Regions from separate parts of the Paenibacillus sp. FSL R5-0887 genome, predicted to be linked through region 1. Evidence: a T-box and tRNA genes for the amino acid it is inferred to sense, from the RefSeq annotation. Region 1 holds a T-box; the other holds one or more tRNA genes.
What was found. The T-box of region 1 lies ahead of pheS (phenylalanine--tRNA ligase subunit alpha). A T-box ahead of a tRNA ligase gene usually reads a tRNA of that ligase, here a tRNA-Phe.
Positions count from the first base shown of each region.

Region 2: it has a tRNA-Phe gene. The T-box ahead of pheS (phenylalanine--tRNA ligase subunit alpha) is inferred to sense a tRNA for this amino acid. The anticodon was not compared.

Region 1 is NZ_JBBOCE010000002.1:172,126-188,011, reverse strand. Features, by position in the region: gene ptsP (phosphoenolpyruvate--protein phosphotransferase) at 1-1,021, shown strand, start outside; gene pulA (type I pullulanase) at 1,402-3,789, shown strand; gene MKY14_RS18875 (sensor domain-containing diguanylate cyclase) at 3,850-5,463, opposite strand; gene MKY14_RS18870 (ABC transporter permease) at 5,878-7,050, opposite strand; gene MKY14_RS18865 (ABC transporter ATP-binding protein) at 7,047-7,745, opposite strand; gene MKY14_RS18860 (efflux RND transporter periplasmic adaptor subunit) at 7,742-9,166, opposite strand; gene MKY14_RS18855 (hypothetical protein) at 9,191-11,752, opposite strand; T-box leader at 12,018-12,303, shown strand; gene pheS (phenylalanine--tRNA ligase subunit alpha) at 12,364-13,398, shown strand; gene pheT (phenylalanine--tRNA ligase subunit beta) at 13,517-15,886, shown strand, end outside.
Region 2 is NZ_JBBOCE010000001.1:3,958,966-3,974,851, reverse strand. Features, by position in the region: gene MKY14_RS17715 (DUF4097 family beta strand repeat-containing protein) at 1-72, shown strand, start outside; gene perR (peroxide-responsive transcriptional repressor PerR) at 199-630, shown strand; gene MKY14_RS17705 (glycosyl hydrolase family 18 protein) at 841-2,562, shown strand; gene MKY14_RS17700 (DUF2614 family zinc ribbon-containing protein) at 2,680-3,045, opposite strand; gene MKY14_RS17695 (nucleotidyltransferase-like protein) at 3,173-4,051, shown strand; rRNA gene MKY14_RS17690 (16S ribosomal RNA) at 4,478-6,035, shown strand; rRNA gene MKY14_RS17685 (23S ribosomal RNA) at 6,268-9,194, shown strand; tRNA gene MKY14_RS17680 (tRNA-Asn) at 9,255-9,330, shown strand; tRNA gene MKY14_RS17675 (tRNA-Ser) at 9,334-9,426, shown strand; tRNA gene MKY14_RS17670 (tRNA-Glu) at 9,445-9,519, shown strand; tRNA gene MKY14_RS17665 (tRNA-Val) at 9,575-9,650, shown strand; tRNA gene MKY14_RS17660 (tRNA-Met) at 9,668-9,744, shown strand; tRNA gene MKY14_RS17655 (tRNA-Asp) at 9,770-9,847, shown strand; tRNA gene MKY14_RS17650 (tRNA-Phe) at 9,858-9,933, shown strand; tRNA gene MKY14_RS17645 (tRNA-Thr) at 9,962-10,037, shown strand; tRNA gene MKY14_RS17640 (tRNA-Tyr) at 10,043-10,128, shown strand; tRNA gene MKY14_RS17635 (tRNA-Trp) at 10,135-10,208, shown strand; tRNA gene MKY14_RS17630 (tRNA-His) at 10,232-10,307, shown strand; tRNA gene MKY14_RS17625 (tRNA-His) at 10,351-10,426, shown strand; tRNA gene MKY14_RS17620 (tRNA-Gln) at 10,446-10,520, shown strand; tRNA gene MKY14_RS17615 (tRNA-Gly) at 10,527-10,601, shown strand; tRNA gene MKY14_RS17610 (tRNA-Cys) at 10,611-10,684, shown strand; tRNA gene MKY14_RS17605 (tRNA-Leu) at 10,699-10,777, shown strand; gene MKY14_RS17600 (AraC family transcriptional regulator) at 10,913-11,668, opposite strand; gene MKY14_RS17595 (BMP family ABC transporter substrate-binding protein) at 11,996-13,135, shown strand; gene MKY14_RS17590 (ABC transporter ATP-binding protein) at 13,253-14,815, shown strand; gene MKY14_RS17585 (ABC transporter permease) at 14,808-15,854, shown strand; gene MKY14_RS17580 (ABC transporter permease) at 15,851-15,886, shown strand, end outside.

The DNA of each region.
Region 1 (15,886 bases):
TAGCGAAGCTGAAGTGGCAGAGTACACTCGCAAGCAGGAAGCTTACGACTTGCAAATCGCAGAATGGAAGAAACTTCGCGACGAACCTACAGTATCAGCAGACGGTAAACATGTTGAACTAGCTGCCAATATTGGTACACCAAATGATGTGAATGGTGTCATTGAGAATGGTGGCGAAGGTGTAGGTCTGTACCGCACTGAGTTCCTTTACATGGGTCGCGATAAGCTGCCTTCTGAGGAAATTCAATATAACGCCTACCGTACTGTACTTGAGAACATGAAGGGTAAGCCGGTAGTCGTACGTACCCTGGATATCGGTGGCGATAAAGAGCTGCCTTATCTTGACCTTCCGAAGGAAATGAATCCTTTCCTTGGTTTCCGTGCGATCCGCCTATGCCTGGATCGTCAGGATATTTTCCGTACTCAATTACGCGCATTACTAAGAGCGAGTGTTCACGGGGATCTTCGCATTATGTTCCCTATGATAGCTACGCTTGGTGAATTCCGTGCTGCGCGTGATCTTTTGCTCGAAGAAAAAGCTAAGCTTCGGGAAGAAGGTAAGGAAGTATCAGACAACATTCAGCTTGGCATAATGGTTGAGATTCCATCAACTGCTGTACTGGCTGACCAGTTTGCTAAGGAAGTTGATTTCTTCAGTATCGGTACGAATGATCTTATTCAATATACAATGGCTGCGGACCGTATGAATGAACAGGTATCTTACCTGTATCAGCCTTACAATCCAGCCATCCTGCGTTTGGTCAAAAATGTAATTGATGCAGCGCATGCAGAAGGTAAATGGACGGGGATGTGTGGTGAAATGGCTGGTGACGCAACAGCTATTCCGCTGCTACTGGGTCTTGGTCTCGACGAATTCAGCATGAGTGCAACTTCCATTTTGCCAGCGCGTAGTCAAATTTCTAAATTGTCGGCTGCCGACATGAAGGATTTGGCTGCAAAAGCGTTGCAGCTTGGCACGGCTGAAGAAGTCGCTGCGCTTGTTCAAAGTATCGCTAAGTAACTTTTTACGCATGCATTAATCCGTTTTAGCGTTCTACTGTTTTTCCAACTACTATTGCCGACTTCCGATGGCTGGAGGTCGGCTTTTTTATGTTTTTTAACCTATAATTTTCTGTAATTCGACCTCATTTACTGTTCACTGTTTATTTTCTTTATTGCGCAGATGTCTATACCGATAGTATTAGTAATGAGCATAAAGTCGATAAGGAACCCAAACCTATAAATATGTCGTACATATAATAGTAAGGATCCATAGAAAGTTTATACTCCATTTGCCGACTTGCAGCGCTGTGCAAGTATTAATATGAAATGAATTGGTAATATATGGACTTATAAGCAACCCCACAGGTTAGGTGGGGAGCCATAGGATGGTGTTAATTCATGAGTAAAAATTATATAAATGCAGAATTGATGATGGAAGTCTACGAGGGCAAGGATTTAGGCTTGACGTATTCAACGGAGTACAGTGTATTTAAAGTCTGGGCACCTACGGCACTTGCTGTGTCCCTTGTACTGTACGAAACAGGTGGGCATCAACTGAATACTGAGTCACCTAAGAGTGCTATGGACAATGGTCGTATTGTATATATGCAGCGTAGTAATGGTGGAGTCTGGCAGACCAAGTTATCAGGTGATCTAAAAGGGAAATATTATATGTACCGTGCTGTTTTTGCAGATGGCAATGTGACGGAAGCAGTAGATCCTTATGCAAGAGCCGTATCTGCAAATGGTTTAAGATCAGCAATCGTTAATTTGCAGGATACGAATCCAGAACATTGGGATCAGGATGTAGCGCCTCCGTTACAGCATCCTGCCGACGCAGTGATTTATGAACTGCATGTTCGTGACTTCTCCTCACATGAGAGCTCAGGTATGCATTATAAGGGTAAATTCAAAGCATTTACCGAATTTGGATTAAAGGATTCGGCAGGAAATACAGTGGGGATTGATCATCTGTCTGAATTAGGGATTACCCATGTACATCTGATGCCGGTATTTGATTTTCAGACCGTGGATGAGCTGAAGGTGGTCAATCGGGGTTCCTCCATAACTAATGTGGACTACAATTGGGGGTATGATCCCCAGCATTATAATGTACCTGAAGGATCTTACAGCACCGATCCTGCCAATCCTGGCTTGCGGATTCGTGAATTTAAAGAGATGGTGCAGGCCTTACACAGCCGCGGGATCGCGGTAATTATGGATGTCGTTTACAACCATACGTATGCTGTGGAGAATGGCCCCTTTGAGCCGCTTGTCCCAGATTATTTCTACCGCCGCGATTTTACGGGACGTTTGTCGAATGGCTCCGGGGTTGGCAATGAGCTGGCTACAGAACGTCCGATGGTCCGTAAATTTATTAAGGACTCCTTATCCTATTGGGCTTCGGAATATCATATGGATGGTTTCCGGTTTGATCTAATGGGACTGATGGACAGTGTTACCATGCGGGAGATTACCGAAGAGCTTCGGCTAGAAGTGAATCCGAATCTGTTGCTTTACGGTGAACCTTGGACGGGTGGAGATTCTCCGCTGGCCACTAAAACGCTAAAAGGTGTACAGCGGGGCAAGGGCTATGCTGTCTTCAACGATAACTTCCGTTCAGCGATCAAAGGGGATAGTGATGGCTTCGGAAGAGGGTTCGTGACAGGCGAATACGGCAAAGAAGGTGCTATTGCAGCCGGAATTAAAGGAGCAATTCATGAGTTTACGGACTCGCCTGTGGAATCGGTGAACTATGTAACTGCCCATGATAATTTGAATTTATGGGATAAGATGCTTATCGTTCAAGGAGGGAGTCAGGAAGCTGATTTTCCGGTAATCGCTAACATGGATAACGAAGATCTGGAAGAGGCAGTGGCCCTTGCCAATCCATACGTGAATGTAGATCAGGAGAATATTCTCGGTAATGAAACTATACGTCGATCCTTGCTTGCTAACGGAATTATTCTGACCTCGCAGGGGATTCCTTTCCTGCATGCTGGAGATGAGCTCCTGCGCAGTAAATTTGGAGATCATAACAGCTACCGCAGCGGTGATGCGGTCAACTCGATCCGCTGGAATATGAAAAGTGCATTTAAGCCCGTATTTCAATATTATAAAGGCCTGATCGAGCTGCGGCGTACACATCCGGCATTTCGTCTGCATGGCCGCCAGGAAATTGAACGCTCCTTAGAATTTCTGCGTTGTGATGGCGGAATAGTATCGTATCTGCTTAGAAGCCATGCAGGAGGTGATCTCTGGAACAATATTACCGTTGTCTTCAATGCTAATAATGACCGGATGTCGGTATCACTTCCTGAGGTTGCTGATAGTTGGAACGTAGTAGTAGACCATACCCGTGCCGGGATAGAAGCCATCCGCAGAATCGAAGGCAATGAGGTAGAGGTGGAAGGGTTGTCGATGATGGTCCTTTATGATGAATGTGGTGAGCCAGCCCCACGCTCTAAAATTATCGAAATACACTATGAACGCCCAGATCAGAATTACCAAGGCTGGAATCTTTGGGTTTGGGATACAGGAATCCAGGATGGACAATGCGATTTCCGTTATATGGAGAACGGGCGTGCAGTAGCCCGCATCGAAGTGCTGCCAGATACCCAAACTATCGGATATATTTTGCGGCTTAATGATTGGGAAGAAAAAGATGGGGACGGAGACCGTTTCATTGATTGTTCTACGAATGGAGAGTTAACCAAGGTCTTAGTTCGGGATCGTGATCAGGAGATTGACGAAATTTCAGAAGATCATCTTCGGTTAAGCAGTTAGAGGCCATACAAAAAAGCTGTTTCAGGGTTGATTTTTCCTGAGACAGCTTTTTATTTGCTCTTATGGTTTTACAATGGTCTGGTTAGCTAACCCTTCGTCCACAAGCTCGTAGTAGAGATTGGCTTTATTGCCACCATAGTCTTTGGAGCGATACATCGCCAAATCGGCGGCACGCAGCAGTTCATTAATACTGCTTCCGTGTTCAGGAAATAAAGCGACTCCGATACTCGCGGAGGTATGGAAGCTGGACCCGTTATCAACAGACCAAGACTTGTTGAACAGTTTAAGTAACCGCTGTAGTGTTTCATCAAGCATCTCTGGAGAAGTGAATCGATGCAGTACAACTGCGAACTCATCTCCGCCGATCCGGAAGGCCTGACCTATTCCTTTAACCGTATGCTGAAGTTCACGGGAGAGCAGCTGAAGAAATTCGTCTCCAGCCAGATGGCCTAAGGTATCATTTAGCTGCTTGAATCTATCACAGTCCAGCAGGGCAAGCGCAATATTTTGCCTCCGTCCTTCGGGTTGGGTGATAAGGTTCTCCATATACATTTTGAAATGAGCCCTGTTGGGAATCGCTGTTAAATGGTCATAGAAGGCTAGCTTATGTAGTCGTTCTTCGTATTGTTTTCGCTGGGTAATTTCCCGAGATAACAGCATGAATTGTGCTGGGAATTTACGGCTGCCGAGAACAGGTGACACCTTAGTTTCAAGCCATACCCATTGGCCTTCTGCTCCGCGCATGCGCAGTTCAGAAATGCGCGGAGTTCCCTGAACAACACTTTTTAATTTAGCCCAGGCAATTTCCGGTTCACGTATGTAGTTGGATAACGGATCTCCTTTTTTAGGCACATAGCCTAGAATACTGGAGTGTGAGGGGGAAGCATATAGAATCAACCCGTTGGGATCCGTCAAAATAATGAAATCAGACATGGTTTCACCGATAAGCTGATAAAGTGTTTGTTCTTCCAGCATTTCATTCTGGAGCCAGATGATTTTGCGTCCAAGGTAAATAATAACTAGGAGAAACACAAATAAGAGGAGTGAATAAAGAGAGAACAAAGCGCTTTTTTTATCTCCAAATCCATCCGTTACTTGCAAGGCGTAGTTGCCAATCAAGTCCTCTGCTTGATCGAGATGTGCCCTAGCTTCATTGAATTGCGAGTTTAGGGTGAGCGCAGAATATGAATCTGGGTTCCAGCTGCTCTTCGTCCGTTCTGTTATTAGCTTATACCCTGAATTTTTCCATTTGATAATGGTAGTTTCGAAGGAGCTGAGCTCGTTTTTTAATTCGGAAAGGATAATTCCACTTTGTTTCATATCACTGTAAGGGTTTTTTATAGCGTTGATATTTGATCTTGCTACACTTATTCGTTCCTCCGCTTGAAGATTATTATCTATAAACTCCTTAGTGAACTGTTCACCTTCTGCGGCTGTTAGGTTTGGACCCATTGCGATTTGCAAGGCTACAGCGGCTTGATGCAGATCACGATCCGCGCTCAGTATAAGCTTAGAGTTCTGATATATATCATCATAAAGAGAATCTGACAATCTATTAATCGTGTAATTTAAATAGAGTAGCGAGGCGACGCTGATCCCAACCAGAAGGACGGAGATTGCAGCGAAGATATAGAATAGTTTGCGTGTTACCTTGAACTCAAAGAATCCTGCCACAGTCATCTTCTCCCTGTATAAGATGATTAAGAAAATCTATTGCTGCTTAAGTAGAACCTGCAGAACGCAATCTATGGTCAGGCGTAATTTAATACATTCACTGATGTTTGAAGGTGCTTTTGGGATAAAAGAGGTGTTGTATACATAGTGGGAAAACATAGGAAAGTGTACGTGTGAGTAAATGGTAGTTTCTAGTATATCAAGTATATAGGACGTGCTGCTTATAGAGCAATCTTTACTCAGATAATAATCAAAAAGACAAAATTTAAAGTTTAGTGTATGGGCCTATTGAATTATCTATATTCAAACCGATGGTTCCTATTACCCAACTCGATCATAAATGATACCTTTTACAGCTGCTGAAAAAAAACTGCCCTTAGTCATCTTAATGACTATAGGACAGCTAATCATTCATTATTCGTTACGCAGTGCGTGAATGGGGCGAAGTCGTGCGGCTTTGTTCGCAGGCATCATTCCAAAAATCACGCCGATGAGTAAGGAGAAAATAAAAGAAATCAGTACCATATCCCAAGCAATGGAAACTGTAAGTGCAGAGTATTTACCCAGCAGCCAACTGCCCGCGATACCAATGCCGACCCCAAGCACCCCACCCAAACCGCTGAGCACGATGGATTCAATCATGAATTGAGCGAGGATATCGAATTTTTTGGCACCAATTGCTTTACGGATACCAATCTCACGTGTTCTTTCATTGACAGATACGATCATGATGTTCATGATTCCGATGCCGCCGACAAAAAGTGAGATGCCTGCTATGCCTGCAAGCGCCATGGAAAGTGTATCTGTTGTGGAATTGACAGTTTCCAGCATTTCCTGAGAATCAAACACACTAAAAGCATTATCCGCATAATTGAATTTAGCATCAAGCGTACTTTCCAGTTTTTCTTTTGCAGCTGCTACAGTATCTGCTGAAGTTGTCTTAATGGTGATGGAACGGACGCCTTTACTTTTTAATTGGCGTTCTGCAGTGCTTATAGGAATGAGTATGATATCGTCGTTGGAACCACTTAGACTGGAGCCTTTTGTTTCTAAAAGCCCAACGATTTTATAGCTAATTCCGTTTAACTGGACCTTCTGCCCTACAGGATTGTCTGTACCGAATAAATCTTCGGCCGTACCTGAACCGATCAACGCTACCTTTTGCCGGTATTCGTTATCAATATCAAGTAAGAAGCGGCCCGCCTGTACATGAAAATCTTTAACCTCCTCATAAGAGGGGGTGATTCCTTCTACAGTTACACTAACGTTGTCCGTTTTGTTCTTGGCTGTAGCATTGCCGCTGATCACAGGAGCTACATTTGCTATACCCTCTATATCCCCTAGAGCAAGGGCTTCCTCATAGGTGAGAGAGGTAGTCGCCCCACGGCCAGTAATGTTTACAGTGAGTTGGTTTGTGCCTAGTCCGTTTAGCTGCTCTGTGATCTGTGAAGTAGTTCCTTGCCCAACAGAAACAAGAATGATGACCGAAGAGACTCCAATAATAATCCCAAGCATCGTTAAAAAAGCTCTAACCTTACTGCTGTTGATGCTCTTCAGGGCCATTCGCATGCTTTGGTACAATTTCACCCCGCATTCCTCCGATCTTCCACGAGGTTGCCATCCTGAATACGAATAATCCGCTCCGCTTGTTTAGCTATTTCCAGATCATGTGTGATAAGGATGATGGTATGTCCTTGCTTATTTAACTCACGTATCATTTGCATGACTTCCTGTCCCGTCCGTGTATCCAGTGCCCCGGTTGGTTCATCGGCAAGTAGAATAGGGGGGGATCCCGCCATAGCCCGGGCAATCGCTACCCGCTGTTGCTGTCCTCCCGAAAGCTCAGAAGGGCGGTGATGCATCCGATCCTCCAGCCCTACTTTAATGAGTGCTTCCTGTGCTAGTTGTCTTCTTTCCCGATGGGAGAGGCCACGATAAATCAATGGCAGCTCCACATTTTCAATGGCTGACAGCTTGGGGAGCAGGTTGAAATTTTGAAAGATAAAGCCGATCTTCTCATTGCGGATCGTTGCGAGCTTATTGTCGGATAACTTGCGAACCTCTTGTCCATCTAGAAGATAACTTCCTTCATCGGAGATATCGAGGCAACCAAGCATATTCATGAGTGTTGATTTACCAGAACCGGAGGGACCAATAATAGCTACGAACTCCCCCAGATCAATTGTAAAGGAAAGGCTATTTAAGACCGTCATGGTTTCTCCGGCCATTGTGTAGCCGTGGGACATGTCGTGAACTTCGATCAGAGGTGCTGAAGCACTCATCTGCCGCCACCTCCGCCACCACCTGGTGCGCTGCCCATACCACCAGCGCCACCTCCGGTGAAGCCGCCACCCCCACTAAAGCCACTGCCGCCGAAGCCAGCGCCACCCATACCGCCCATACCACCTCTAGTTTCCGTTTCCGTGCTGGTTGTTCCGGTTTTCGTAGAGATTACGGTAGGGATGATCACCTGGTCCCCTTCATGGAGTCCGCTGACAATTTCAATGCTGCTCTCATCATGGAGACCCACTTCGACAGTGACCATCTGTCCTGAGCTATTGCCGCGATTTCTTCCACCGGCAGCGCCGCTGCGAGCGTCAGGAGCCCCGCTGGGCATAGCGCCGCCGCGAGCGTCAGGAGCCCCGCTGGGCATAGCGCCGTCGCGGGCGTCAGGAGCCCCGCTGGGCATAGCGCCGCCGCGAGCGTCAGGGGCACCGCTAGGCATTGGTACTTGGCCCTCGCCAGCAGTTTTGGAAGTTGCGGCTGAACCCGCTGCTAGAGGAATAGAAACTGTGTATTTTCCGTTTCTTTCTTGTACAGCTTCAATAGGTACTGTTAATACATCCTTTTTCTCAGCAGTGGTTACTGAAACTTCCGCAGACATTCCAACAAGAGCACCTTCGGAGCTTGTTAGACCTATGGTAACATCGAAGAGGGAAACACCGTTTGAGGCGGTGCCCTCATTAGCTATTTTCGTAACCGTTCCCTTGAATTCCGTATCAGGCAGAGCATCCAATGAAATAGTGGCAGGCATCCCTAGCTTTACAGTAGGAATATCAAGCTCATCCACCTGCACAACTACACTTAAATTAGCATAATCGGTAATGTCGATGAGTTCAGAGCCGTCCATGGCTTTTTCGCCGCTTGCAATATTAACTGTCGTTACAGTTCCATCAATAGGAGCCGTTAACGGATCAGGAGGAAGCATATCTTCTTGGACAGAAGCTATTTTTTCCTGTTGCGCCGAAATGTCGGTTTTGGCCTTTTCAATCGAACGTTTGGCATTGCCTAGCTCATCTTCTGATGCACCTGCCACGGCCAGCTTCTTATATTGCTCCTGCTTGTCCTCAAGATCGGTCTCAAGCGAGGCAAGTGAAGTTTGCTCCTGCTTGAGATTGTCACTCAGATCATTGCCTTCAAAGGTAATCAAAGTCTGGCCTTTTTTCACGAGATCGCCCTCTTTGACAAGAACCTCAGCTGCGGTCCCGCTGTCCTTCGTTTTTACTTTACCAGTTTCTGTAGCAATCACGGAGCCGGCTCCGGATACACTAACTACGATATCGCCCTTTGTAACGGTAGCTGTATTAATAGGCACTTCAGCGGCTTGACTGTTCTTATCAGGTAACAATGTATACACCAGCATTCCTGCTGTGGCTACAACTACTACTCCAAGAGTCCAGAACACTATTTTTTTCTTCTTCATTTCTATCCTCCCTAGCTCATCATATTAATTGCCGGATGTATTGCTGGTGTCTGGATCTGTGCCAGAAGTAGAGTTGCTGTTCGAAGTCGTTGATGCCCCCTGATAAGTGACGACATAGGTTTGTGTTCCCAGCAGATTTCGATGGCCTTGGAATTCGTCGTATAGATTCAACCGGATTGCGCCGCCACCCAGTGTTTTGTACAGGCTGCTTGTGAAGGTTGTGGTGTACGACTTGAAGTTACCTAATTGTAGATCTGTGCCAAGTGTTAATGTTTTTTCCATGCTTTGTCCTAAGGGGTCAATCAGCTCCAACACCAGTTTGTGCTCGTAGGTGCCTGATTCATAAAGCGTGCTGGCTGACATGTTGTAGGTTAGGACAGTGCTGAGCGTATCTTTACCAGCGGTGACGGTGGCGACTGCATTTGTAACGGATAGGGTATAAGGAAACATTTCCACGTTCAAAAGATTGCCTTTGGGCTCCACTCCCAGCTGGTTCAGTCCAAGTGATACCGTATTGATGTAACCCGTCGATTGGCCGTCAGGAGCGGTAAGCTTGCCTTCTGAAACACCCTCCCCGATATAAAGGACAAGGTTCGCTGGATCTATACCTAGAGGGAGCTTACTCCAGAGTGTGACCAGACTTTTTCCGTTAGGACTGGTGGAGGTTTTGGACTGGGTGACTTCGGCTTCATAATATTGATTGTCTTGTGTTTTGTAATAGGCTACGAGTTGAGCCTGTTCGGATTTACGCGATTCCTCACTGTTCATTTCTAGTTCTGTGTACAAGAGATTTGAATCTGTACCTGGGTACACGAGGGTCCGGCGTACAAGTAATTCCGCTTTTTTACCTTCAAGCTCAAGATGGAAAGAATTTTCAGCTGCAACACTCTGTACCCGGCTGTCCAGTTGGGTAGTACTTAGAGAAAGGAAGTTAAGCTTACTTTCACCTGAAGTTTCTTGCAGGGTGATTTTTAATTGATTGAAAGTATAGCTATAAGGAACATTGGCTACGACATACACAGCAGCCGATTCATTTGGACCGAGGATGGTTTGCGTACTTTCTGAGACAACCTGGGAAGTGCTGCTGATGTCACTTTCTCCAGCTTTGACGACACTTGTAAGCGCAGGAAGCTGAACAGAGGTTGATTTAGTGTTGCGGATGTTGATTTTAGCCACGATCTGGTCTTTGTCAGACCAAGGGAGTCTTTGAATGTTTGCAATTTTGACAACAAATGTACCGTGACTGTTCTCAATGGGGTATTCCGTGTCCTGCCAATTGTTAGTTTGCAGCGTGTAAGGGATCTGATAATAGGCGGTAGGAAAAATGATCTTGCCCTCAGCAGCCGGCTCAGTCATTTGCAGCTGCAATGTTCCTTGATTGAGTGTGAGTGGTACATCTGCGCTGAGTTCAATAATCTTTTCTTCAAGCGGTTTCAATGTTAGGCTGGCAAAACCCTTCGTATCTACCGGAAAGCTATACCCTTCAGCGGCTTTAATAGCAAGTTCATAGGCAGGCACATTCACTGCTTTGTTGCCGCTATTTTTGATGCGGAACTGTAGTGTCCACTTTGCGTTGCCATTGTCAGCATAGACGTTAGCCGTTTTCAACTGTGTTTCGACTGTATTATTGCTGATTGTAAGCTTCTTCGTGACATTGCTGGCTACGACAAGATCCGGTGTTGTTGCAGCGGGGAGATTGTAGGCGACAACCGGCAACGCTATTTTTAATGAGGCATCTTCTCCGGCAAATTGCAGCGCCATGTTGTCTGTCTTCATATAAGAAGGGATTTCCGTCAAATAGTAGATCGTCTTCTTTTCCTGAGGCTGTACTTTATAGCTGGTGCTGGTGTCATCAAGTGCGAGTTCAAATACAGATCCTCCAGCGGAAGCGAGGTATCCTTTAAGTCCAGTATCACTGAGTACCTTGGTTCCTTGATTAGTGAAGCTAACGCCAACCTTGGCATAGACCTTACCGTTATATTTATAAATTTGCAGGCTCTCTGCCTTGGTGGTTACAGGGAGATTGTTTAGGGTGATCTTTTTACTCTGCCCTCTGGCGACAGCTTGTGAATATCCTGTGGGTACGGTGAAGTTCCCTAGCTTTTTTTGATAATCGGTGGTGTTGAAGTCCCATCCGTACAATGAAATTTTGACCCCGTTTAAAGAGGTGGATTTGCCGATGTTTACATAGTAGGTGATAGATTGACTGCTTTTCGCGGCAATGGATTTGATGGTTGCACTGCTGGTAATAGGGCTTCCTTGAATAACTGTACCGCCGCTAGTAGTTACTTTGGAGAAAAAGTCCACCAGATTGAGGCTAGCGTTGCTTCCATTAGAGTAGCTGAGTGTGTATGTAAGAATATTTCCGCCATCCTGAGTTAATAAGCTGACATCCGTCAGCTTTGCGCTGATGTTAGTCTTCAAGGCTATGGAGCCTAGTTTATCCAGAGCGGATACGGAAGCTGTTGTTGCTATTTTGGTGGATGTAGTCCCGGCCCAAGCGGTATGAGCTCCATACGCTGCAAACTGGCTAAGTACAGCTGTGCTTAGCAGCACCGCGGCTACTTTTATTCTCCGTACATGCATTTGATTTCCTCCCAATAGGATAGTTAATAGTCTGCGAAGGTGCACCCGAGTGGATAAGCAAGCCTTCCTAGTAATGGAAATTATCAAGCCCCGCTGAATGTTAGCTGAAAAAAAGTTGGAAAAATGGCTCTGAAGCTTAAAGCCAGCTTAAAAGAAGATAAAAATTAGCCTAATTTTGTCCAGCTTGTCAAAACGACAGATTTTGCATATAATAAAGAGACATATCTCTTGTAGTAAAGAGATACCTGACAATTAGCATGAATTGTGAAATGCAGTGATGGAGAAGAGTACACAGTGCCTGACTTACAGGGAGGAGACGCCGCGGATTGAGAGCGTTTCTAAGAAGCAGAGCTGTCGAAGTTCACTCCGGAGCAGTTCCCTGAATTCCTTAAGCTGTCTAATAGGGAAGGGTAGGGGATACCGGTCACAGACCGTTATTTCTGTATAAAGTGAGATAGGTATCTGTCCAGCCAAAAGAGGGAATGAAGCTCTTAAGGGGAACAGATCAGCTTGTCTAACAAGGGTGGTACCACGGTCTTTTCGTCCCTTACCGGGAGGAAAGGCCTTTTTTTGTTGAACTAGACAATGATTGAAGGGGGCTGTACACGGCCATGAAAGAGAAGTTGGAAGCATTGAAGGTTGAAGCGCTGGCTAAGCTGCAGGAGGTTATGGATCCGCAGGTACTAAATGATCTAAGAGTGAAGTATCTCGGTAAAAAAGGTGAGCTTACAGAGGTTCTGCGCGGTATGGGAGGACTTAGTGCTGAGGAACGTCCGGTAATCGGGCAAGTAGCGAATCAGGTTCGCAGTGCTATTGAGGAGATTATCGGCGCGAAGCAGGAGGCTTTTCAAGAGCAGGAAACCCAGCAACGTCTGCAGGCTGAAAAAGTAGACGTAACCTTACCGGGTCGCCGTATGCAGCAAGGGGGCATTCACCCGCTTAGCAGAGTCGTACAGGAGATTGAGGATATTTTTATCGGCATGGGCTACCGTGTAGCTGAAGGTCCGGAAGTAGAGACCGATTATTATAACTTTGAAGCTCTAAATTTGCCTAAGAATCACCCGGCACGTGATATGCAGGATTCTTTCTATTTAACGGATGACCTGTTAATGCGCACACAAACCTCGCCGGTACAGATTCGTACTATGCAGGCTATGAACGGTGAAGCTCCGGTAAAAATCATCTGCCCGGGTAAAGTATTCCGCCGTGATGATGATGATGCAACGCATTCCTTCCAGTTCCACCAAATCGAAGGTTTGGTCATTGGAAGTAACATTCGAATGAGTGATCTGAAGGGCACCCTGCAACAATTTGTGCAGGAGATGTTTGGACCGAATACAGGCATTCGTCTTCGTCCGAGCTTTTTCCCATTCACTGAGCCAAGTGTTGAAGTAGATGTAAGCTGCTTCAAATGTGGCGGCGATGGCTGCAGACTATGCAAGCAAAGCGGATGGTTAGAAATCCTTGGCGCAGGTATGGTGCATCCAAATGTACTGAAAATGGGTGGCTATGATCCTGCTGAGTACAGCGGCTTCGCTTTCGGAATGGGTGTAGAGCGGATTGCGATGCTTAAATACGGCATCGATGACATCCGACATTTCTATAGTAATGACATGAGTTTTGTGAAGCAATTCAAGGGCGTTTAGTTTTTGTGGGCGCGTTGGCTGATAGTGGCGGAGAATGGCTTTGGAGTGTTCTCCCACAGGAAGCAGCGCGAACGACAGTGAAATAAATACATCTGAAACATAAAGGAAGTGAGCGGATATGAAAGTATCAACCGGATGGTTGGCTGATTATACATCGATTGAAGGAGTAACCGCCGAACAGCTAGCGGAGAAGATTACCGCTGCCGGCATTGAGATTGACGGCGTAGAGCGCCGCAATAAAGGCATTTCCGGCATCGTAACCGGCTATGTGAAATCAAAGGAAAAACATCCTGATGCAGACAAGCTGAACGTATGTATCGTGGATGTGGGCCAAGATGAGGAGCTACAAATCGTTTGCGGCGCAAAAAATGTAGCTGCAGGTCAAACTGTACCTGTAGCAATGGTTGGCGCTAAGCTGCCAGGACTGGATATCAAAAAAGCCAAGCTGCGCGGTGTCCTGTCGCAAGGAATGATCTGCTCGGCCAAAGAATTGGGACTGAATGATAAATTGCTTCCAAAAGAGCAACAAGAAGGTATTCTTGTGCTGCCTGAAGGGACAGAGATTGGTCAGGATATTTCCAAGGTCCTCGGCTTAGATGACGAGATTCTGGAATTCGATCTGACTCCGAACCGTTCAGATTGCCTCAGCATGATTGGTGCTGCTTATGAAGTAAGTGCAATTCTTGGGCGTGAAGTTAAATTACCTGATCCAAAAAGCGAAATGATTGAGATCAGTGGTCCTGCTGCGGATTCCATTTCCGTCAAGATTGAAGATGAAGAATACTGCAGCCATTATGCAGTTCGTTATATTGCAGGTGTTAAACCTGCACCATCACCGCTGTGGATTCAGAATCGTCTGATGGCTGCTGGGGTTCGTCCAATTAATAATATTGTGGACATTACCAATTATGTGATGCTGGAATATGGACAGCCGCTGCATGCTTTTGATGCAGATAAAGTACAAGGTGGAGAACTCGGCGTTCGTCTTGCCCATGAAGGTGAAGTTTTGGTTACACTTGACGGTCAAGAGCGTAAGCTAGAGCCGCAAATGCTCGTTATCGCTGATGGAGTAAAAGCTGTAGGTCTGGCCGGAGTAATGGGTGGACGGGATACAGAGGTTACTGCTGAGACGGTAAACCTTGTTCTGGAATCTGCTAAGTTTGATGGAGGAACGATTCGTAAAACCTCGCGTCAATTGGGACTTCGCTCGGAAGCCTCCCTTCGTTTCGAGAAGGAAGTGGATCCAAGTGCAGTTATTCCTGCATTGAACCGTGCAGCCGTACTGATTGCACGTTATGCTGGCGGATCGGTCCATGAAGGCATCGTGCAAGCAGGAACTGACGCTGTTCAAGAGAAGGTTCTCACCTTGTCCTTAGAGAAACTGAATCGTTATCTGGGAACGGATTTGTCCTTGTTGGAAGTGAAGACATTGTTTGGCCGTCTACATTTCAAATGTGGAGATACCGCACAAGGGCTGATTGAAGTTCAAGTCCCAACCAGACGTGGCGATATCAGCTATGATGTTGATCTTATTGAAGAAATTGCCCGCCTGTACGGGTATGACAATATTCCAACGACTCTAATTGAAGGAATTACAACGCCAGGAGCACTAACTCACAAGCAAGCGCTCCGTCGTGAACTGCGTCGCCTATTGTCACATGGCGGTTACCAAGAGGTGATGGGTTACTCCTTCATCCAGCCGCAACAAAGCACAATGTTCCCTGAGTTATCAGAAGGAGCAGTAGCGGTGAAGCTGGCTATGCCGATGAGTGAAGAACGCAGCGTACTGCGTACCAGCCTTCTACCACAACTCTTGGATATTGCCAGCTACAATACCAATCGTCGTCAAAGCGACTTGGCATTGTTTGAAATCGGCAACGTCTTCTTCACGGATGAAGAACAGTTGACTCGTCAGCCACGAGAACTGCCGGTGCTGGGGCTGCTGCTTAGCGGAAGCCTAACAGTGAAGCAATGGAATGTTTCGGCACAGCCTGTGGACTTCTTTGATTTGAAGGGTGCGCTGGAAACGGTATTTGCTCATTTAGGGCTGACCGATAAAATCGTCTATGTAGGAGATAGTCCAGAAGGATATCATCCTGGGCGTTCCGCGTCGGTATATTTACTCGGAAACGAGGGTCGTGTGAAGATCGGAACGATGGGACAGATTCATCCGGATCTGCAAAGACAGCTGGATCTGGTGGATACTTATGCGGCAGAAATTTTATTGCAGCCGTTATATGAAAGTGCGCAAAGCCGTTTGCAATATAATGAGCTTCCGCGTTTCCCAGGAATGGAGCGGGATATTGCTGTGGTCGTGGATTCCGCTGTACCAGCGGGCGATCTGCTAGCTTCCATCCGCGATAACGGAGGTACTTTGCTCCAGTCCGTCCAGGTATTTGACGTTTATACTGGTGGTAAGCTGGAGAATGGAAAGAAGAGCATCGCGATCTCACTGCTGTATCGTCATAGTGAACATACACTGACTGAT
Region 2 (15,886 bases), on a different contig from region 1:
GGTGAAGTGGGAACCGGCGAGTTCAAGCTTCATGTTGAAGGAAATAGCAATCTAAATGTTAGGAAATATTGAAAAAAGTAATTTTTCTTATATAATAATAAATATAATGTATAGACTTCGTTGACAATATTGAAAAATCGGTCTTACAATCTTAAGAAGTATTTCTTTTATTTTTAAATTCAAAAGGCGGTGACAGTAATGGGGAGTGGAGTACAACATGCACTGGAACAATTAAAGACAACAGGTGTCCGTATAACGCCCCAGCGTCATGCGATTCTTACGTATTTGATGGAAGCAATGAATCATCCTACAGCTGACGATATATACCGGGCGCTAGAGCCGAAATTTCCGAGCATGAGCGTAGCAACTGTATATAATAATCTCAAGATGTTTATGGAAGCCGGCATGGTTCGCGAGTTGACCTACGGAGATAGTTCCAGTCGTTTTGATGCCAATGTATCTGATCATTATCATGTCATCTGTCAGCTATGCGGTAAGATTGAAGATTTTAGTTATCCTTCGCTTCATGATGTTGAGATACATGCAGAGCAGGAAACGGGCTTCAAAATTACGGGTTTGCGTATGGAATTGCATGGAGTTTGCAAATGTTGCAGAGAGAAGCAACAATAAGACAGAATACTACTGTACTTAAGGGCGTATAGCCAAGCTACACAATAAACGTGTGAAATCCGAAAGCGGAGGACTCACGTTTTTATTTTTTTCAAAATAACAAAATATAGTGAAAATGACTAACTTATACTGGTTATCCGGAACCAAGTGGATGTTATAATCGTATTGTTAGACTTAACTTAAAATTTTCTAGTATTTGGAGGATATATTTTGGACAGAAGATATAGACAGAAACGCGTCAAAAAGCGCGGAGGTCTTTTCCGACGCTTTTTTGGACTTTTGCTCATTGCGGCAGCAGCTTATTGGGTTGTGTTTTTTGTATTGCCAAATCGCCAGCACATCGATCCAGACTGGAAAGGCCTAGAACATCCTATCTTCGTAAAAGGAGAGCTAACAGGATATTCCGCCTCAGGGACCGGTGATAGCATGCTTTTACCTCTACCATTACTGCAGGAACATGTGGACTCATCTATTCGTTATGAAGAAAAGACTAAATCGGTCATCTTATCAACGGAAAGTGAACTTCTATATATGCAAGAGGATAAAACCAATGCTAGTCTGAACAATCGTCCGCTGCAGCTGCGGCTGGCACCTGAAGTTAAGGAAAAGATAACTTATCTTCCTGCGGATGTTTTAGAAGACCTGTATGGGTTTGAGATTCAAGAGGATACGACTACCGGGGCTGTGCTGTTAATGACAGCAGGGGAGAGTGTACCGCTGGGGAAAGTGAAAGGTGAAGCAGGTGATAAGACAGTCGCTCTTCGCAGCGAAGCGTCGATTCACGCACCCATCGTGGCCGATATGTCCCCAGGTGCCATCGTGAGTATTTGGAATAAGGAAAATGAGGACTGGCTGTATGTGCAGTTAAGCAGCGGTTATGCGGGTTATGCCAAGGTCAGTGATATTATCTCAGACGGTCAAAAGACAGTGGAACCCAAAAGCACCACTCCCTCACGGGCAGAACGAAGCTGGAAAGGGAAGTCAGTGAATTTATATTGGGAAGCTGTTTATCAACGCAAACCTGACCCAAGTACATTCGGTGAGCTTCCGGGCGTTAACGTGGCTAGCCCGACTTGGTTCAGTATCATAGATGGTGATGGGAATGTGCGCAGTCAGGCTGATAGTGCGTATGTGCAGTGGGCCCATGAGCGCGGTTTGGAAGTATGGGGGCTGCTCAGCAATAGCTTTGAACCAGACATAACCACTGAGGCATTGTCGAGCTATGAGAAGCGGATGAACGCGATCGTACAGATCCTCGAGTATTCAGATTTATACAAGCTGGATGGAATTAATATTGACTTTGAGAATGTATATACGAAAGACGGGGAGAATGTTACACAATTTATGCGAGAGCTAAAACCTATGGCTCAAGCCAAAAACTTAATCGTCTCCATAGACGTAACCCCTAAATCTAACAGTGAGATGTGGTCAGCATTCCTTGATCGTAGAGCTCTTAATTCAGTAGTTGATTATCTTATTGTTATGGCTTATGACGAGCATTGGGCTGCTAGTCCTGTAGCAGGCTCTGTTGCGTCTCTGCCGTGGGTAGAAAGCTCGTTAAGCCGGATCATAGAGGAAGACGATGTGCCGCCTGAGAAGCTGATTCTAGGGATTCCACTGTACACTAGAATCTGGACTGAGGCCCAGGTGGATGGCAAGACCAAAGTAAGCTCTAAATCGGTTAGTATGAATGCCGTTGAAAAAATTATTAAAGAGAAGAAGCTGACCCCGACCTTTGATAAGGCAGCAGGGCAGAATTACGTTGAGTATAAGGAAGATGGCGCTCTTAAAAAAATATGGATCGAAGACAAAGTTTCTTTAAAAGCTAGAGTTGAGCTTGCTAAGTCTTTAGGGCTTGGTGGCATTGGTTCATGGAATCGCAGCTTTAGTAATCCGTCTGCGTGGGAGGCATTACAAGGGATTCATAAGTAATTATTATTTCATTCATAATAAACAAAGGGGCCCCCATATTGGGAGCCCCTTTGTTGTATTAAGCAAATGTTTGATTGCATTATAAATCGCTAGTAATAAGCTTCTGTAAGATTTGTTTTATTGATTAAGCTGCTGACTCTTAAGTTGTTCCGCAGTAATATTGGCCTCAGCTGGATCCATAGTAAGGATGGTATGGCAGAACATACAGCGGTCTGTTTTGCCCAGCATTTTGGTCAGCTTGTGACATTCAGGGCATTCCAGTTGGACTGCGCTAGTTGACAGCATCCCAGCCCAGAAATAGATTGCAAGACTTGCCATCATTGAGATTAAACCGATTACAAGACCGATTCCAGCGAATACTTTTCCAGTTGAGCCCCAAAACACGATGCCCGCTGTACCCAAAACCATAAGTCCCATTCCGAGCATTGTGAGCAGTAATCCCCATGTGCGAAAAGCGTTGATCTTAGCCGTTTTAAACTTCATGAGTGTTTGCTCCTAACTAAATATAGTTGGGTTGTCCAGAAGGAACTGTCTTTCATATGTAGAATAATAATTATAACTGAATTATAACTGACTGGACGCAAAATCGCCAAATTTAATGGAGGGAAGCATGGAACTGTCCAATGTAACTTTGTTGAGTGGAGAAACGTTTGATGAGAATGTTTTAGGAGCGGTCGTTTTGCGGCAGAATGGGGATATTCCGTTTCAAAGCGCACTTCTTCAAGATTTTGATATGGTAGTGTTAGTATTGCATGAAGAACAGGATAGAGAGCATATTGTTCGCCATACCATTGCCGGTGACCAACGGACCCAGTCAGTCCATATTGGCCTTTTTGCTTTGGAGCAGGCTGTTATGGCAGGGGATAATAACGAACTTCTTATCAGTTTGATGAGGGGGGAAGTGATCTGGGACCCCAAGGGAATACTAGAGGAAATGCGACGTGAGATACTGCAATTTGAAGGACCGATCAAGGAACGGGTCGCATTTATGGAGTTTGCTCGCTTTTTGCATATGTATGTGAAATCCAAGCGCTATATAGAGGCTGGCTTTATTATGGATGCTTACAACTGTGTATTGATAGCCTTATACCATTGGGCAAGAATAGAAGTGAGTGAAGTGGGTGCTTTCCCCGAGCCAGCTATTTGGGAGCAGGTTAAAAGCATGAATACCTCTGTTCATAAACTTTATGAGGAGTTAACGGTCAGTACTGAGACCTTAGAGCAACGTGTGGAGCTTGTGCTTCTTGCATGTGAATTTGGGATTATGTCCAAAATGACGGACTGTTGTCTATTGCTCTTTAATATTTTGAATAGCCGTAAGGAAGCATGGAGCATTAAAGAATTACTGCAGCATTCAGGTCTGAGTCAATTAGAGTCTGAACTACCCCTTGTTTTACGAAAGCTGGTTTCTCGTTCGCTAATCCGAGAGATTACATCTTGGGCTGATGTTCACGAGGGAGAAGGGCATGCGATCCGCTATACATTATAGAGATAAATTAGATACAGTAGAAGATGTTTAATTATAGAGAGATGAGCAAGGATAGGGAGAGGCTGAGCACTCTCTTTTTTGTTTGTTTACTAATATGAAACGCTCATATTTATTCGGAAAAATTAATGGTTGACTCTTTCCTTGTTCATGTGTTAAATTATAACTCGTCCCTCTGACACAGAGATGTGCTTTCGAAAACATTCGAAAGACAACCGAAAAAAGAAATTAAAAAAAAGGTTGACTAAAACGAGGACGCTGTGATATATTATAAAGGTCGCTGCTGAACAACACATCGACGAAATAAACAGCTTGATCTTTGAAAACTGAACAACGAGTGAGTAGGAAATCACGTAAGTGAAATCCAAAATTAGAGAATTAATTTTCTCGTCAGATGTTTCAAAATGAGCATATCGCTCTTTTCAATACTAATTGGAGAGTTTGATCCTGGCTCAGGACGAACGCTGGCGGCGTGCCTAATACATGCAAGTCGAGCGGAGTTATTTTGAAAGCTTGCTTTCAAAATAACTTAGCGGCGGACGGGTGAGTAACACGTAGGCAACCTGCCCTTCAGACTGGGATAACTACCGGAAACGGTAGCTAATACCGGATAATTTCTTTTTTCTCCTGAGAGAAGAATGAAAGACGGAGCAATCTGTCACTGAGGGATGGGCCTGCGGCGCATTAGCTAGTTGGTGGGGTAACGGCCCACCAAGGCGACGATGCGTAGCCGACCTGAGAGGGTGAACGGCCACACTGGGACTGAGACACGGCCCAGACTCCTACGGGAGGCAGCAGTAGGGAATCTTCCGCAATGGGCGAAAGCCTGACGGAGCAACGCCGCGTGAGTGATGAAGGTTTTCGGATCGTAAAGCTCTGTTGCCAGGGAAGAACGTCCGGTAGAGTAACTGCTACCGGAGTGACGGTACCTGAGAAGAAAGCCCCGGCTAACTACGTGCCAGCAGCCGCGGTAATACGTAGGGGGCAAGCGTTGTCCGGAATTATTGGGCGTAAAGCGCGCGCAGGCGGCTATTTAAGTCTGGTGTTTAAACCTTGGGCTCAACCTGAGGTCGCACTGGAAACTGGGTGGCTTGAGTACAGAAGAGGAAAGTGGAATTCCACGTGTAGCGGTGAAATGCGTAGATATGTGGAGGAACACCAGTGGCGAAGGCGACTTTCTGGGCTGTAACTGACGCTGAGGCGCGAAAGCGTGGGGAGCAAACAGGATTAGATACCCTGGTAGTCCACGCCGTAAACGATGAGTGCTAGGTGTTAGGGGTTTCGATACCCTTGGTGCCGAAGTTAACACAGTAAGCACTCCGCCTGGGGAGTACGGTCGCAAGACTGAAACTCAAAGGAATTGACGGGGACCCGCACAAGCAGTGGAGTATGTGGTTTAATTCGAAGCAACGCGAAGAACCTTACCAGGTCTTGACATCCCTCTGAATCTGCTAGAGATAGCAGCGGCCTTCGGGACAGAGGAGACAGGTGGTGCATGGTTGTCGTCAGCTCGTGTCGTGAGATGTTGGGTTAAGTCCCGCAACGAGCGCAACCCTTAACTTTAGTTGCCAGCAGGTAATGCTGGGCACTCTAGAGTGACTGCCGGTGACAAACCGGAGGAAGGTGGGGATGACGTCAAATCATCATGCCCCTTATGACCTGGGCTACACACGTACTACAATGGCCGGTACAACGGGAAGCGAAGCCGCGAGGTGGAGCCAATCCCATCAAAGCCGGTCTCAGTTCGGATTGCAGGCTGCAACTCGCCTGCATGAAGTCGGAATTGCTAGTAATCGCGGATCAGCATGCCGCGGTGAATACGTTCCCGGGTCTTGTACACACCGCCCGTCACACCACGAGAGTTTACAACACCCGAAGTCGGTGGGGTAACCCGCAAGGGAGCCAGCCGCCGAAGGTGGGGTAGATGATTGGGGTGAAGTCGTAACAAGGTAGCCGTATCGGAAGGTGCGGCTGGATCACCTCCTTTCTATGGAGAATCGTTCTCTGCAATGAGAACATTCAAATCGGAAGCTCAGCTTCCAAAACTCAGGTTTAGGCCTGTTACTCACTCGTTGCTCAGTTTTGAGAGTTTAAGCTCTCAAGTAAGACTTGATCCTTGAAAACTGGATACCGAAACGAATTTGCGTTTTAGAACATCTTTTAGCAACTTGTGTAAACAAGTAAATGTTATTAGTGAGATTTTTCTTCGGAAGAATCAAGGTTAAGCTAATAAGAGCACACGGAGGATGCCTAGGCGCCAGGAGCCGACGAAGGACGTGGCGAACAACGAAACTGCCTCGGGGAGCTGTAAGCAAGCTTTGATCCGGGGGTGTCCGAATGGGGAAACCCAGCTGTGGTAATTCGCAGTTACTCATTTCTGAATACATAGGAAATGTAGAGGCAGACCAGGGGAACTGAAACATCTAAGTACCCTGAGGAAGAGAAAACAATAGTGATTCCGTCAGTAGCGGCGAGCGAACGCGGAACAGCCTAAACCTAAGAGCTTGCTCTTAGGGGTTGTGGGACGTCTCACATGGAGTTACAAAGGAATATGGTAGGTGAAGAGGTCTGGAAAGGCCCGCGATAGAGGTAAAAGCCCTGTAACCTAAACTGTATTCTCTCCGAGACGGATCCCGAGTAGTGCGGGGCACGTGAAACCCCGTATGAATCCAGCAGGACCATCTGCTAAGGCTAAATACTACCTGGCGACCGATAGTGAAACAGTACCGTGAGGGAAAGGTGAAAAGCACCCCGGAAGGGGAGTGAAATAGAACCTGAAACCGTGTGCTTACAAAAAGTCAGAGCCCTATTAATGGGTGATGGCGTGCCTTTTGTAGAATGAACCGGCGAGTTACGTTTAACATGCAAGGTTAAGCCGAGAAGGTGGAGCCGCAGCGAAAGCGAGTCTGAATAGGGCGAATTAGTATGTGGACGTAGACCCGAAACCGTGTGATCTACCCCTGTCCAGGGTGAAGGTGCGGTAACACGCACTGGAGGCCCGAACCCACGTACGTTGAAAAGTGCGGGGATGAGGTGGGGGTAGCGGAGAAATTCCAATCGAACTCGGAGATAGCTGGTTCTCCCCGAAATAGCTTTAGGGCTAGCCTCGGTATAAGAGTAGTGGAGGTAGAGCACTGATTGGGTGCGGGGTCCGCAAGGATTACCAAGCTCAGTCAAACTCCGAATGCCATATACTTATTGCCGGGAGTCAGACAGTGAGTGCTAAGATCCATTGTCAAAAGGGAAACAGCCCAGACCATCAGCTAAGGTCCCCAAGTGTGTGTTAAGTGGGAAAGGATGTGGAGTTGCACAGACAACCAGGATGTTGGCTTAGAAGCAGCCACCATTGAAAGAGTGCGTAATAGCTCACTGGTCGAGTGACTCTGCGCCGAAAATGTAACGGGGCTAAACACACCACCGAAGCTATGGCTAGATACGTATGTATCTGGGGTAGGGGAGCGTTGTGTAGGGGTTGAAGGTGTACTGAAAAGAGCGCTGGACACTACACAAGTGAGAATGCCGGTATGAGTAACGAAAAGATCAGTGAGAATCTGATCCGCCGAAAGCCCAAGGTTTCCTGAGGAAGGCTCGTCCGCTCAGGGTAAGTCGGGACCTAAGGCGAGGCCGAAAGGCGTAGTCGAAGGACAACAGTTTGAAATTACTGTACCACCGTAATCCGCTATGAGCGATGGGGTGACGCAGGAGGGTAGTGACGCGGACTGATGGATGTCCGTCTAAGCAGTGAGGCTGATGTGTAGGCAAATCCGCACATCATTAAGGCTGGGCTGTGATGGGGAGCGAAAATTATAGTAGCGAAGGTCATGATCTCACACTGCCAAGAAAAGCCTCTAGCCAGGAGAAGGTGCCCGTACCGCAAACCGACACAGGTAGGCGAGAAGAGAATTCTAAGGCGCGCGGAAGAACTCTCGTTAAGGAACTCGGCAAAATGACCCCGTAACTTCGGGAGAAGGGGTGCCCCGGTAGTGTGAATAGCACGAGGGGGCCGCAGTGAAAAGGCCCAAGCGACTGTTTAGCAAAAACACAGGTCTGTGCGAAGCCGCAAGGCGAAGTATACGGGCTGACGCCTGCCCGGTGCTGGAAGGTTAAGGGGAGTGGTTAGGGGTAACCCGAAGCTATGAACCGAAGCCCCAGTAAACGGCGGCCGTAACTATAACGGTCCTAAGGTAGCGAAATTCCTTGTCAGGTAAATTCTGACCCGCACGAATGGCGTAACGACTTGGGCGCTGTCTCAACGAGAGATCCGGTGAAATTTTAATACCTGTGAAGATGCAGGTTACCCGCGACAAGACGGAAAGACCCCATGGAGCTTTACTGCAGCTTGATATTGAATTTGGGTACGATCTGTACAGGATAGGTGGGAGCCGTAGAAATCGGAGCGCAAGCTTCGGTGGAGGCGCCGTTGGGATACCACCCTGATCGTATCTAGGTTCTAACCTAGTACCCTTACCGGGTACGGGGACCGTGTCAGGCGGGCAGTTTGACTGGGGCGGTCGCCTCCTAAAGAGTAACGGAGGCGTTCCAAGGTTCCCTCAGAATGGTTGGAAATCATTCGCAGAGTGCAAAGGCATAAGGGAGCTTGACTGCGAGACCTACAAGTCGAGCAGGGACGAAAGTCGGACTTAGTGATCCGGTGGTACCGCATGGAAGGGCCATCGCTCAACGGATAAAAGCTACCCTGGGGATAACAGGCTTATCTCCCCCAAGAGTCCACATCGACGGGGAGGTTTGGCACCTCGATGTCGGCTCATCGCATCCTGGGGCTGAAGTAGGTCCCAAGGGTTGGGCTGTTCGCCCATTAAAGCGGTACGCGAGCTGGGTTCAGAACGTCGTGAGACAGTTCGGTCCCTATCTGTCGTGGGCGCAGGAAATTTGAGAGGAGCTGTCCTTAGTACGAGAGGACCGGGATGGACGTACCGCTGGTGCACCAGTTGTTCCGCCAGGAGCATGGCTGGGTAGCTACGTACGGACGGGATAAGCGCTGAAAGCATCTAAGCGTGAAGCCCCCCTCAAGATGAGATTTCCCAATTAGTAAGACCCCTTGAAGACGACGAGGTAGATAGGTTGGAGGTGGAAGTGCAGTAATGCATGGAGCTGACCAATACTAATCGGTCGAGGGCTTATCCTATACGTAGAATGCAGATTCGTTTCGGATTCAGTTTTCAGGCATCAAGCCTGGTATGAATATTCCCTGATAGCTCAGTTGGTAGAGCACTCGACTGTTAATCGAGTTGTCACAGGTTCGAGTCCTGTTCGGGGAGCCATATGGAGAGGTGTCCGAGTTTGGCCGAAGGAGCACGATTGGAAATCGTGTAGGCGCCACAAGCGTCTCGAGGGTTCGAATCCCTCTCTCTCCGCCACAAATTTTTAATTAGTATGGCCCGTTGGTCAAGGGGTTAAGACACCTCCCTTTCACGGAGGTAACATGGGTTCGAATCCCATACGGGTCACCAAATTTTCACTTGATTTATCCTAGTGGACTTTGGTACAATAACAATTGTTGTTTATGGAGGCTTAGCTCAGCTGGGAGAGCATCTGCCTTACAAGCAGAGGGTCGGGGGTTCGATCCCCTCAGCCTCCACCATAACACTTTCTTACTGACGCGGGGTGGAGCAGCCCGGTAGCTCGTCGGGCTCATAACCCGAAGGCCGCAGGTTCAAATCCTGCCCCCGCAACCAATTAACTTAAGCAATTATATCTTTTGGAACCGTGGTGTAGTTGGCCTAACATGCCTGCCTGTCACGCAGGAGATCGCGGGTTCGAATCCCGTCGGTTCCGCCATTTTCATCATGGCTCGGTAGCTCAGTCGGTAGAGCAGAGGACTGAAAATCCTCGTGTCGGCGGTTCGATTCCGTCCCGAGCCACCATTTATCATCACAAAAGAATGAGTGCCATGCCGGTGTAGCTCAATTGGTAGAGCAACTGACTTGTAATCAGTAGGTTGGGGGTTCAAGTCCTCTCGCCGGCACCATCCTTGGAGGATTAGCGAAGTGGCCAAACGCATCAGACTGTAAATCTGCTCACGTGAGTGTTCGGTGGTTCGAATCCATCATCCTCCACCAGTTTTTAGGGGCATAGTTTAAAGGTAGAACAACGGTCTCCAAAACCGTTGGTGTGGGTTCAATTCCTGCTGCCCCTGCCAAGTTCTTTCTAAAGTTTAATATGGCGGCCGTGGCGAAGGGGTTAACGCACCGGATTGTGGTTCCGGCATTCGTGGGTTCGAGACCCATCGGCCGCCCCATTTACTTTAAAATGAATAATGGCAACAATATCAACTTAATATGGCGACTGTGGCGAAGGGGTTAACGCACCGGATTGTGGTTCCGGCATTCGTGGGTTCGAGACCCATCAGTCGCCCCATTTTACTTTAAAATGTTATTGGGGATTAGCCAAGCGGTAAGGCAACGGACTTTGACTCCGTCACTCATAGGTTCGAATCCTATATCCCCAGCCATTTTATGCGGACGTGGCTCAGCGGTAGAGCATCGCCTTGCCAAGGCGAGGGTCGCGGGTTCGATTCCCGTCGTCCGCTCCAAGTTTTCATGGCGCCATAGCCAAGTGGTAAGGCAAAGCTCTGCAAAAGCTTTATCCCCAGTTCAAATCTGGGTGGCGCCTCCATTTAGTTCATATGTGCCGGCGTGGCGGAATGGCAGACGCGCTCGACTCAAAATCGAGTGGGAAACCGTGGAGGTTCGAGTCCTCTCGCCGGTATCTTAAAAAGGTTTGTAAGAATGCTTTTATAAGCAATCTTACAAACCTTTTTCTTTATGTCCTTGGGTTTACAGCAGTAAGCCGTTGAATAGAGAGTTTCTCTATTTCAACGGCTTTTTTTAATCTGATTAGTGATTAACCTGATTGATTATTAATGCGGAATGCTCGCGGGGTAAGACCTATTTCTCGTTTGAACATATTGCAGAATTGGGCATCGTTCACAAAACCTGCAGCAGCAGATACTTCAGAGATTTGCATCTGAGTATGACGTAATAGAGATTTTGCATAATCCAGGCGTTTTAACAGCAAATACCGCAGGGGTGAAGACCCGAAACGTTCTTTAAATAGATGGCGAAAACGATCGTAACTATATCCGGACATTTCTGATAGTGTTTCGACGGACAATTTATGGCGATAATGCTCATTCATATAATTAAGGACATATTGTACTCGATCTTCTGTTGGGGATTGATATCCAGAGGCACTAAGAAGCCTCATAAGATGGACGGTAATCTCGCTCATTTGTAGGTTTAGAAGCTCAGAGAATCCGTCTTGCTTGCGTGTAAACTCTGCTTTCATTCGCAGCAGGATTTGAAGAACGGTCTGATCTTTATCATCTTCATATACGCCGAGCAGATTACTCATATTAGGGTGTTCTGAGTGGAAGCCTACAAATAATACATTTGCATCCTCACGGTGGTGCTCGTCATGTTTATGATTGGGTGGCACAAGCGCGAAAGAAGAGGAGCGAAAATGGTAACTTCGTGGGCCAACATTGGTTGTCCCTACCCCCTGTAAATAATAGACTAGTTCGTAGCATTCATGCTGGTGTGGAGGGATATAAGTATTTAGCTCATGTGTGGCACTTACAATATATAGAACACGATCCATGATGATCCTCCAATACTTATGTTTTAGCCGAATCGTACAAAACAATGACCGAAATCATATAATTATTTTTAATAATATTTGTTATGATCGTATCAATAAATCCGAAAGTTCGCAACCTGACTGGCCATCTCGTTCGGAAATAAAGCGGATTATTAATAATAATGGTATTTTTATTGCTATTTTTGAGCCTAAACGTTAAGTTTATTACTTTTAATGATACTTTATTTGGAAAAAAGAGAATTTCCATTTGAACCGTGAATTATACAATGGGTGAAGATGGGATTCTGCGGATTACTAACCAACTAAAATTAGGGGTGGAATAGAGTAATGAATAAAAAAGTTCTTTCTTTGTTGTTATTAATGGTGATGGTTCTGGTCACAGCATGTGGGAATAACACGTCCAATAATGGTTCTTCAACGAATACTGGATCCAAAGCGGACGAAGGCGGAGAAACAGGTGCAGGGGATAAACTCAAGGTTGTATTGCTGATTCCGGGGACACTTGGGGATAAATCATTTTTTGATTCCGCTAATAACGGCTTGCAAAAGGTTAAGGATGAACTTGGTGCAGTAACAAAGGTTGTTGAAATGGGCGTTGATAAAACGAAATGGGAGCCTACATTTAACGATATCGCTTCCGAGGATTGGGATGTAATTATTTCTGGCGGTTCTGAAATTACAGAGATGTTTAATGCAACGGCAGAATTGTATCCAGACAAAAAATTCATTAATTATGATACCGACATCGATGAAGCACCAGATAACATGTACAACATGTCTTATGCGACAAATGAAGTATCTTTCTTGGCAGGTGCCGTAGCAGCATTAGCTACACAATCGGATATGCCGAATGCTACCCCTGAGAATGTGATTGGGTTTGTCGGCGGTATGGATATTCCGGGGATTAATGCTTTCTTGGTCGGTTACATTCAAGGTGCTCAGTACGTTGATCCTGATGTAAAAGTGGCTGTGTCGTACGCTGGTGATTTTGTTAACCCTGCAAAAGGTAAGGAGCTGTCTCTAATTCAATATAACTCCGGTGTGGATGTTATTTTTAACGTGGCTGGGGGTACAGGTCTTGGGATCTTTGACGCAGCTAAAGAGAAGAAAAAATATGCAATTGGTGTAGACTCCGATCAGGCAATGTTGATTAACGATACGGATAGTGAAAAAGCAAATCTAATCGTTACTTCATCTATTAAAAAGATTGATACGGCTATTCTAGGTGCAGTGAAGAGATTGCAAGAGGGTACGCTAGAAATGGGCAAACGTGATGTATTGAGCTTTGTAGATGATGGTGTAGGTATTGCTGAGAATGATATTTATAAAAATGTATTCCCGGCTGATCTTCAGGCCAAGGTTGAAGAAGTGAAGCAAAAGCTGATCAATAAAGAAGTTAAAGTGGATAATGCGATGGGGATGGAAACCGCAGAGGTAGAAGCTATTCGTAACGCAGTTAAGCCTTAAGCTTTAAATCTTAAGATCAGTTCTATAGAGTTAAACCTACAGTTGGAGATTCTTCTAGTCAGGGGAATTCCAGCTGTATATTTTTGCAGACCTCCAAGTTGAAAGGCGTTGAGACCTATGTACACAGCTCTGCTGGAAATGCGGGGAATTACCAAGGTATATCCCAATGGCGTCGTTGCAAATAAAGACGTGCATTTTTCTTTACGTGAGGGAGAAATACATGCGATTGCAGGTGAGAACGGTGCAGGTAAATCGACTTTAATGAAGATTATGTTCGGCATGGAAGAGCCAAGTGAAGGCGAGATCTATATCAAGGGTGAAAAAGTAAAGCTGCAATCCGCTCAGGACGCCATTGATAGAGGCATCGGCATGGTCCACCAGCATTTCATGTTGGTACCTTCTTTTACGGTGGCAGAGAATATGGTGCTGGGTATGGAGCCGCGCAGAGGAGTTGGCATTAATTATGCCGAGGCTGTGCGCATGACGGAAGAGACCGCAAGGAAATACAATCTGGCAGTGGATCCAAAGGCAAAAGTAGAGGATCTTACAGTTGGGATGAAACAAAAGGTTGAGATTCTTAAGGCGCTGCTGCGTGGTGCTAAAATTCTGGTGCTTGATGAGCCAACTGCGGTGTTGACTCCACAGGAAACAGAGGAATTGTTCCGCGAGCTTAAGCAATTAAGGGAACAGGGCCATACGATAGTTTTTATTTCGCACAAATTAAAGGAAGTCAAAGCGATTTGCGACAGAATTACGATTATGCGCAGCGGCCGTAGTGAAGGTGTTTTTCAAACACAGGATGTGACAGAACAGGAAATCTCGCGACTAATGGTCGGCAGAGACGTCGTGCTGAAATATGACAAAGAGATTCTGGCTGTTAGTGAGCCAATACTAACGGTGCAGGGACTCAGTGTGAATGATGCAGATGGCAAAGCATTATTGTCGGATATCAATTTTGCGGTACGTGGTGGGCAGATCGTTGGGATTGCTGGTGTAGAAGGCAACGGGCAGACACAGCTCATTGAAGCTCTTACAGGTAGCTTGAGAGGTGTCTCAAGTCAGGGCTCTGTACTAGTGAAGGGAAAGGATATCCGTGAATCGGATATTTTGGATATTCGTAAGCTAGGCGTTTCCTATATACCGGAGGATCGGATGCGGCAAGGGATCGCTAGTGAGGCAAGCATAGCTGATAATCTGCTATCTACTCAGTATCGTACAAAAGCAATGAATAAAGGTCTTTTTTTGAATGGCTCACGAATTGCCAAGCTAGCAGTATCCCTTGTAGAGGAATTTAAAGTCCGCTGTTCAGGACCTTCTCAGCCCATAGGAATGTTGTCAGGTGGTAACATGCAGAAGGTAGTCGTAGCTAGAGAGTGTTCGACTGAACCGCAGCTGCTTATTGCAGAACAGCCGACACGGGGTGTGGATATAGGCGCAGCCCAGTTCATACATCAAAAGTTGTTGGAATTACGTTCAGACGATTGCGCGATTTTGCTAGTGTCGGCAGATTTGAATGAGATCTTGGAGATCAGCGATAGTCTGTTAGTAATGTACGAGGGTAAGATTGTTGCCTTTTTCGAGGAGCCATCTAAGGTTAGTGAGGAAGAATTAGGTCTTTATATGCTGGGGATTCATCGACAGGACGAGGAGCACATCGGGAGGGCCGTAAATCATGTTTAAAGTTAAATATTTTGAGTACATTCGGACATCGGCGGTAATCGTTATTGCACTCGTTATTGCCTTTCTGATCATCTCTTTGGTCAGTAATCAGCCTGTGAAGACGATTGGTATATTCCTATTAGAGCCGTTATCCAGTAAAGGTCATATTGGTAATGTGATTGAGATGGCGATTCCGCTCATGTTCACTGGGTTGGCAGTATCCTTGTTGTTTCGAGCCAATATGTTCAACCTGGGAGCTGAAGGGATTTTCTATTTCTCCGGTGTTGTAACTTCCGTATTGGCTATTCATTTAACGCTGGACGGCTGGCTGCATCCGATGGTAGCTATTGCTGCAGGTTCAATTGTAGGAGCGTTGCTCTCGGCAATACCTGGTATTCTGAAGGCAAAATGGAATGCTAATGAGTTGGTTACATCCTTAATGTTCAATAATATTTTGTTCGGAGTAGGGCTATACCTACTGAACTATCATCTGCGTGATGCTAAAGCTTTTGCCAATGTATCCTACAAATTCGAGAAAACGGCACTGCTGAGTAAAATGGTCTCGGGCACCCGTATTCATACCGGTCTTATTATCGTTATCGTGCTTATTATTGCAGCTCATCTATTCCTATACAAAACGAAATGGGGATATGAGCTGCGCATGACAGGCATCAACCGGGACTTTGCCCGTTATTCCGGTATGAAGACAGCCAAGGTTATTATTCTCGTCCACTTGATTGCAGGTTTTATCGCAGGTATGGGGGGCTCCGTAGAAGTGCTGGGGATGTATAACCGTTTCCAATGGACGTCACTGCCTGGTTATGGTTTGGATGGTGCCCTTGTAGCGATGTTAGCCAAAAATAATCCGCTGTCCGTAATCGGCTCTGCATTATTCCTAGCGTACATTCGAATTGGGGCTGACATGATGGCGCGTCTGTCTGATGTACCTTCAGAGATGATCTCAATTATACAGGCAATTATCATTCTTCTGATTTCGGCTGAGCAATTTCTGAAATTCTGGAAAAATCGGATGCTCTTGAAGGAGGCGAAGGAAGCGTGAATAGTTTGTTTGATGTGATTTTTACAACTGAC